2 regions of the Streptomyces sp. NPDC051180 genome follow, and region 2 is predicted to be linked to the other one. Evidence: riboswitches for the same ligand, from Rfam matches in the RefSeq annotation. Region 2 holds a riboswitch; the other holds the start of a gene.
The links. Region 2 has a riboswitch for S-adenosylmethionine ahead of thrC (threonine synthase). Riboswitches for the same ligand answer to the same signal wherever they lie in the genome.

Region 1: linked by a shared signal. The riboswitch ahead of AB0424_RS05305 (aminotransferase class V-fold PLP-dependent enzyme) and the one ahead of thrC (threonine synthase) in region 2 are both predicted to bind S-adenosylmethionine.

Annotation. Positions count from the first base shown of each region.
Region 1 is NZ_JBFBBC010000002.1:407,466-411,450, forward strand. Features, by position in the region: gene AB0424_RS05295 (rhomboid family intramembrane serine protease) at 32-766, shown strand; gene AB0424_RS05300 (Lrp/AsnC ligand binding domain-containing protein) at 763-1,044, shown strand; gene AB0424_RS05305 (aminotransferase class V-fold PLP-dependent enzyme) at 1,118-2,509, opposite strand; SAM riboswitch class IV at 2,736-2,852, opposite strand; gene trpD (anthranilate phosphoribosyltransferase) at 2,939-3,985, opposite strand, start outside.
Region 2 is NZ_JBFBBC010000012.1:124,941-128,925, forward strand. Features, by position in the region: gene AB0424_RS22190 (trehalose-6-phosphate synthase) at 1-121, opposite strand, end outside; gene AB0424_RS22195 (hypothetical protein) at 277-690, opposite strand; gene AB0424_RS22200 (glucosyl-3-phosphoglycerate synthase) at 729-1,697, opposite strand; SAM riboswitch class I at 1,847-1,991, shown strand; gene thrC (threonine synthase) at 2,009-3,295, shown strand; gene AB0424_RS22210 (MoaD/ThiS family protein) at 3,310-3,588, shown strand.

The DNA of each region.
Region 1 (3,985 bases), on a different contig from region 2:
CACTTCGACCCCGGTACGCCATGATCTGTCCATGATCGACTGGCGAGGAGCGGGTCGCGGCGCCTGGCGGGGCGCGCGCAGGGGACCCACGGTGACGTACGGACTGATCGCCGCCTGCGTCCTCCTCTTCGTGGTCAGCCCCGTCTCCGGGCTCAACCCGGCCCACGGCACCGGGGATCAGCTCCTGGCGGCGCAGGGGGCGTACTTCCGCCGCTGGGGCGTCGTCCCCGCCGAGCTGACCGTCGGCGAGCCGCACGCCCTGCTCACCCCGCTGACCGCCCTCTTCGTCCACGGCAGCTGGCTCCATCTGCTGGGCAACATGCTGTTCCTCTACGTCTTCGGCGCCATGGCCGAGGAGCGCATGGGCCCGGCCGGATTCGCCCTCTTCTACCTGAGCACGGGCTATCTGGCGCTGCTCGGGTACGCGGTGGCGCACGCGGACAGCGAGCAGACCCTGGTGGGGGCGTCCGGGGCGATCTCCGGGGTGCTCGGGGCCTTCCTCTTCCTCTTCCCGCGCGCCCGGGTCACCAGTCTCTTCCCCTTCCTCCTCTTCCTGCCGCTGCGCTTCCCCGCCTGGATCGTGCTGATCTTCTGGTTCGTCCTCCAGTGGCTGGCCGCGCGCGCGGCGGGGCCGGGTCCGGGCGTCGCCTACCTCGCCCACGTCGTGGGCTTCTCGGCCGGCTTCCTGTACGCCTGGGGGTGCTACCGGGGTGGGGATAGAGTGAAGGCTCCAGCCGCGGCGACCGAGGGAGAAAGCCAGCCGTGATCACCGCGATCGTGCTCATCAAGACCAGCGTGGACCGGATCCCCGAGATCGCCGAGTCGATCGCCGCGCTCGACAGCGTCAGCGAGGTCTTCTCGGTGACCGGCACCTACGACCTCATCGCCATGGTCCGGGTCCCCCGCCACGACGACCTGGCGGACGTCATCCCCGGCCGCATCAGCAAGATCCCGGGCGTCGAGGCCACGGACACCCACGTGGCGTTCCGCACGTACTCCCAGCACGATCTGGAGGCGGCCTTCGCCATCGGCCTGGAGTCCTGAGACCCCAGGACCGCGAGACACAGGAAGGGGGCCTCCCGCCGGGGAGGCCCCCTTCACCCGTACGAGTGACCGATCAGCCGCGGTCGGGGACGCAGCGGCCGTCCTCGGTGCGGTACTTCCACTGAGCGCCGTCCCGGACGAGCTCCTTCACCGCGCGGACGAACCGCTCGACGTGCTCGTCCGGCGTGCCGGCGCCGAAGCTCACCCGGATGGCGTTGAGCGAGCGCTCGCCGGGCGCGGCCTCCGGGGCGCCGCACTCCCCCGGGTCCTGCGGGTCGCTGCCGAGCAGCGTGCGGACGAGCGGGTGGGCGCAGAACAGACCGTCGCGGACGCCGATGCCGTACTCGGCGGAGAGCGCGGCCGCGAAGTGGGAGCTGTTCCAGCCGTCCACGACGAAGGAGATGACGCCGACCCGGGGCGCGTCGTCGCCGAACAGCGACAGCACCCGCACCTCGGGTACCTCGGCGAGGCCCGCGCGGACGGTGTCGACGAGGTGCTGCTCGCGGGCGACGAGTCCCTCGAAGCCGGCCTCGGTGAGGGCCTTGCAGGCGGAGGCGATGGAGTAGACGCCGATGACGTTCGGGGAGCCGGCCTCGTGCCGGGCCGCCGTGGTGTGCCACTCGACGTCCACCCCGCCGTCGGCGCGGCGCGCCACCTTGCGGGAGGCGCCGCCGCCCGCGAGGTAGGGCTCGGCTTCCTGGAGCCAGTCGGAGCGGCCGGCGAGGACGCCGGAGCCGAAGGGCGCGTACAGCTTGTGGCCGGAGAAGGCGACCCAGTCCACGTCCAACTCCCTCACGGAGACGGGGTGGTGGGGCGCGAGCTGGGCGGCGTCGAGCACGATCCGGGCGCCGTGGGCGTGCGCGGCGGCGGCGAGCTCCTTCACCGGCCACAGCTCGCCGGTGACGTTGGAGGCTCCGGTGACGCAGACCAGCGCGGGGCCGTGGGGGTCCCGGTCGGCGAGGGCGCGCTCCAGGGTGGCGACGGCCTGCGCGGGGGTGCGCGGCGCGTTGAGGTAGGTGACGCGGGCGTCCCGCCAGGGCAGCAGCGAGGCGTGGTGTTCGGTCTCGAAGACGAAGACCTCGCAGCCGGCGGGCACGACCTGGGCGAGCAGGTTGAGCGAGTCGGTGGTGGAGCGGGTGAAGACGACCTGGTCGCCGGGGCGGCAGTCGAGGAACTCGGCGACGGTGACGCGGCTGTTCTCGAAGAGGTCGGTGGAGAGCTGGGAGAGGTAGCCGGCGCCGCGGTGGACGCTGCCGTAGTAGGGGGCGTACGCGGCGACGTCGTCCCAGACCCGCTGGAGGGCCGGCGCGCTGGCCGCGTAGTCGAGCGCCGCGTAGGTCACCTCGCCGCCGGTGACGAGCGGGACGGTGACGTCCCGGCCGAGCACGGGCAGCGGGGCGGCGCAGCAGGGGTCGGCGGACTCGTCGGCGACGGTGGCGGTGGCGGCGTTCGGGCGTGCGGACATGGCGGTATCTCCCGGCGGGCGGTGCGGATGGCTTCGGTGATCCCGTACGCGGCCGGACACGGCGGGGTACGGGTGATGCCTCGGAGGCGACGGGGGACGTCCGCGGGTGTGCGGGTACGCCGAAGTGACCCTGTTCCGAGGGTGAAGAAGGGGCGGATTCGCCCTATCGCATTCGCTTGCTCACGGAAAAAGCTCCTCGAGAGACCAGGACCCCTGGTGTTCGAGGGGTCCGCGCTTGCCGTAGACCTCGCTGCCTACGGCCTGGTCATCACCCGGGGCACCCCGCCACGGACGGAGGGTTGCCGGACAGCAAGCCGGGGCCAAAACGCTGTCACTCGTGACCTGTAGAGCATCCTGCCACATGATCGACGAAGCGCAAGACCCCGGTCCGGATGGTGGACCGGGGTCGTGCTCGGGATCGGGTGGAGGTCAGGCGTTGCTGGCGGCGATCCAGCCTTCCAGGGACCGCAGGGCCGCGCCGGAGTCGAGGGACTCGGCCGCTCTCGCGATGCCCGCGGCCAGCTGCTCCGCGAGGGTGCCCGTGCCGGGCTCCAGGGCGGTGAGCGCCGCCGCCGCGTTGAGCAGCACCGCGTCCCGTACCGGACCGGTCTCCCCGGCGAGCAGCCGCCGGGCGACGTCGGCGTTGTACGAGGCGTCCGCGCCGCGCAGCGCCTCCAGGGGGACGAGTGCGATGCCGACGTCGCGGGGGTCGAAGCGCTCCTCGGTCACCCGGCCGTCCCTGACCACCCACACCCGGGAGGTGGCGGTGGTCGTCAGTTCGTCCAGCCCGTCGTCGCCGCGGAAGACCAGGGCGGAGTTGCCCCGCTCGGCGAGGACTCCGGCCACGATCGGCGCCATGCGCGGGTCGGCGACGCCGACCGCCTGGGCCTTCACCTTGGCCGGGTTGGTGAGCGGGCCCAGGACGTTGAACGTCGTCCGGATGCCGAGCTGGCCGCGGGCCGCGGCCACGTGCCGCAGCGAGGGGTGGAACTTCACCGCGAAGCAGATGGTGATGCCGGCTTCCTCGGCGACCTCGGCGACCCGTCGCGGCGTCAGGTTGAGGTTGATGCCGAGCTTCTCCAGGACGTCGGAGGAGCCGGAGGCGGAGGAGGCGGCGCGGTTGCCGTGCTTGACGACCTTCGTGCCCGTGCCGGCGACCACGATCGACGCCATCGTGGAGATGTTCACCGTCTTGGCGCCGTCGCCGCCGGTGCCGACGATGTCGACGGCGGGGCCCGGCACGTCGATCACGTTGGCGTGCGCGTACATGGTCCGCACGAGGCCGGCGATCTCCTGCACGGTCTCGCCCTTGGCCCGCAGGGCCACCATGAAGCCGGCGATCTGGGCGTCGGTCGCCTCGCCGCTCATGATCAGGTCCATCGCCCAGGCCGTGTCGTCGGCGGAGAGGTCCTTGCCGTCCAGCAGACCGTTCAGCAGGACGGGCCAGGAGCGGCCCGCCGACGTAGGTCCTCCAGC
Region 2 (3,985 bases):
AGGAGACGGCGCTCAGGCCCGAGACCAGGCCGCCGCCGCCCCTTCGGGCGTCGAGTGAGCCGTCCTCGCCGCGTACGTACGAGACCGGGCCCCGGTTGGATGCCACGAGCACAGTAGCCATGTGGCGAACCTAGCCCGTCCGGTAAACGCTCAAACGTACGTATACGAGACGGGTGGATCCGGCCACGCTGCGTCGCCGCAGGTCAGCGGCGTGGCCGGGCGCGCGACCTGCCGTGTCGCCGGTCGCGTGGCGGCCCGTCGAGGGTCGGACGCGGGTCAGTCGCGGCGGCCGCGCATCGCCGCCCTCGCGACCAGCGCGGTCGCCGCGAGGGCGACGGTGAGGGCGCCGAGCAGCCAGAGGCGCTCCTCGCCCGCCGCGGCCGAGGGGCCGCCGCGGGGCGGTCCGGGGGCCGGGTGCCCGATCCGCGCCGCGTGGGCGAGGGGCGCCGCGCGGCCGGCCGGGACGGCTTCGGTGGGGCCGGTCTCCCGGCGCGCGCCGGAGACCGTGCCGGGGTCCGCGTGGACGGAGCCGTGCGGCGCGGCGCCGTACCGCCCGCCGAGGGGCTCGGCCCCGTCCGCGGCGGCCGGACCGGCCGCCGCGAACGCGAGCGAGCCCGCCGTGAGGACGACGGCGGCCGTGCGGGCGACGATCGCCGGCACGGTGCCCGGGTGATGGTGTCTGCAGCCCATGAAGGGGAAATGTATGCAAACAGGATCATCATGGGGCGTTACGCCACGCGGCGGCGCGCGTACTCCGCGATCTCGGCCATCGGGGGCCGCTCCTCGGTGTCCACCGCGTACGTCCGCGGCTCGAAGCCCTTCTCCCCCCGCTCGAACTGGGTCAGCCGGGGCCGCACCAGATGGCCCCGCGACAACCGCAGCTGCGCGGTCCGGTAGATCGCCGCCGCCATCCGGCCCAACGCCTGCCCGTCCTGGTGCCGGTGCCTGCGCACCCCCACGTCCACCTGGGCGAGCGCGTCCAGGCCCACCGTGTGCAGCGCGTCGACCAGCAGCCCCAGCTCCACCCCGTACCCCACCGGGAACGGCAGCCGTTCGAGCAGCGAGCGCCGGGCCGCGTACTCGCCGCCGAGCGGCTGCACGAAGCCGGCCAGCTGCGGCCAGTGCAGGTTGAGCAGCGGGCGGGCGACCAGCTCCGTCACCCGGCCGCCCTGGGCCGGGGCGGCGCCGGACGCCGCCCCTTCGGGGGCGTCGCCGAACGGCCGGTCGTACATCGCCTTCACGAAGTCGACGTCCGGCTCGGTGAGCAGCGGGCCCACGATCCCCGTCACGAAGTCCGCGGAGAACTCCCGCAGGTCGGCGTCGACGAAGCACACCACGTCCCCGCGGGTCGCCATCAGCGAACGCCACAGGACCTCGCCCTTGCCGGGCACGGCCGGCATCCGGGGGAGTATCGCGTCGCGGGCGACCACCCGCGCCCCGGCCGCCGCCGCCACCTCCGCCGTGCGGTCCGTGGAGCCCGAGTCGATCACCACCAGCTCGTCGACGAGCGGCACCGCCTCCGACATCAGCTCGCGGCGGATGACGGCGACGATGTCCCCGACCGTCGCCTCCTCGTTCAGCGCGGGCAGCACCACGCTGACGGTCGTCGAACGCTTGGCGGCGAGGATCCGCTCCAGCGGCCGGTCGGCCACTGACCAGGACCGCCGGTCCAGCCAGCGCTCCACCTCTTCCAGCACGTGATCTCCATCTCGCGTTACGGACGGCCGGTCCAAGCATCCGGGCCTTCGGTTACAGTCTTGAACAACGCGGATCCCCGATGCACGTCGGGGTGCCGACCGCGTCGGAGCGTGGGAACGAAAGTCCACCGCGCTTCACAATCGAATACCGCTCATCCAGAGGGGCAGAGGGAAACGGCCCGTTGAAGCCCCGGCAACCCTCCAGTCGGTTACTCGTCCTCCAGCGAGGTCCCCGGCTAGGGAAGGTGCCAAATCCGTCTCATGGCGAAAAATTCGTCATGGGAAAGATGAGGAGAAAGGGCCTCGCCTCCATGGCTGTACAGACTGACGCTCCCGCCACCACCGTCGACCTCGGTCCCGCTTCCGGGCTTTCGTGTCGCGAATGCGGAGAGCTCTTCCCGCTCGGTCCGATCTTCGCCTGTGCGCTCTGTTTCGGACCTCTCGAAGTCGCGTACGACCTTCCGACCGGTGACCCCGAGGCGCTGCGCAAGCAGATCGAGGCCGGCCCCGCCAACATCTGGCGCTACGCCCCCCTGCTGCCCGTCCCGGCCGACGTCGCCGAGAAGCCGAACCTGAACCCGGGCTGGACCAAGCTCGTCCAGGCCGACAACCTCGCCCGCGAGATCGGTGTCGCCTCCGGCAAGCTCTTCGTCAAGGACGACTCCGGCAACCCGACCCACTCCTTCAAGGACCGGGTCGTCGCGCAGGCCCTCGAAGCGGCCCGCGCCTTCGGCTTCACCACCCTCTCCTGCTCCTCCACCGGCAACCTGGCCGGCGCCGTCGGCGCCGCCGCCGCCCGCGCCGGCTTCCGCTCCTGCGTCTTCATCCCGCACGACCTGGAGCAGGGCAAGGTCGTCATGGCCGGTGTCTACGGCGGTGACCTGGTCGCCATCGAGGGCAACTACGACGACGTCAACCGCTTCTGCTCGGAGCTCATCGGCGACCCGCTCGGCGAGGGCTGGGGCTTCGTGAACGTCAACCTCCGCCCGTACTACGGCGAGGGCTCCAAGACGCTGGCCTTCGAGATCTGCGAGCAGCTCGGCTGGGTCATCCCCGACCAGCTCGTCATCCCGATCGCCTCCGGCTCCCAGCTCACCAAGATCGACAAGGGTCTGCAGGAGCTGATCAAGCTGGGCCTGGTCGAGGACAAGCCGTACAAGATCTTCGGCGCCCAGGCCGAGGGCTGCTCCCCGGTCTCGGCGGCCTTCAAGGCCGGCCACGACGTCGTCCGCCCGCAGAAGCCGAACACGATCGCCAAGTCGCTCGCGATCGGCAACCCGGCCGACGGCCCGTACGTCCTCGACATCGCCCGCCGCACCGGCGGCGCCGTGGAGGACGTGAACGACGAGCAGGTCGTGGACGCCATCAAGCTGCTGGCGCAGACCGAGGGCATCTTCGCCGAGACCGCCGGCGGCGTGACCGTCGGCGTCACCAGGAAGCTCGTCGAGGCCGGTCTGATCGACCCGGAGCTCACCACCGTCGTCCTCAACACCGGCGACGGCCTCAAGACCCTGGACGCGGTGGCCGACACCTCTCAGGCGACCGTCACCATCCGCCCGAGCCTGGACGCGTTCCGCGACGCCGGCCTGGCCCTCTGAAAGGTTACGAAGACATGGCCGTGAACGTCCGCATCCCCACCATCCTCCGCACCTACACCGGCGGTCGGTCCGAGGTGCAGGCCGAGGGTGCGACCCTCGCCGAGGTCATCGCCGACCTGGAGAAGAACCACACGGGCATCGCCGCCCGCGTCCTGGACGACCAGGGCAAGCTGCGCCGCTTCGTCAACGTCTACGTGAACGACGACGACGTGCGCTTCGAGCAGGGTCTGGAGACGGCCACCCCGGCCGGCGCCGGCGTCTCGATCATCCCCGCGGTGGCCGGCGGCTGCTGAGCCGTTCCGTGCCCCGTCTTTCTTGAATTGCCCCTTCCGCGACAATAAGCGGAAGGGGCAATTCTGCATGGTTGAGCGGGGTAGAGTTGGGGAAGTCCCCTCCGCTGCTCATGCCGGACGCATATGAAAAGGCGTCCCCGCGCGACAAGAAGCAGCCAAAGTGCCTGTGCGTTGTGTACGTTCTGCGCCTTTTGCCGGGCCCGACTTGCCCCGGCATCCAGGGGATTCTCCCCAATTCCCCTTTCCGTCGCGCCCAGAATTCTCGCTCGAATGACCTGTTGCAGAGGGCAGTTGGGCAGATACATTCAGCGGCGGTCGACGCGTTCCGGCGCAGGGTCTGACCCGGGTTCCGCGAGGTGCGGGTCCCGCGCAAGGGCCAGTAATAGGGGAGTTAGGC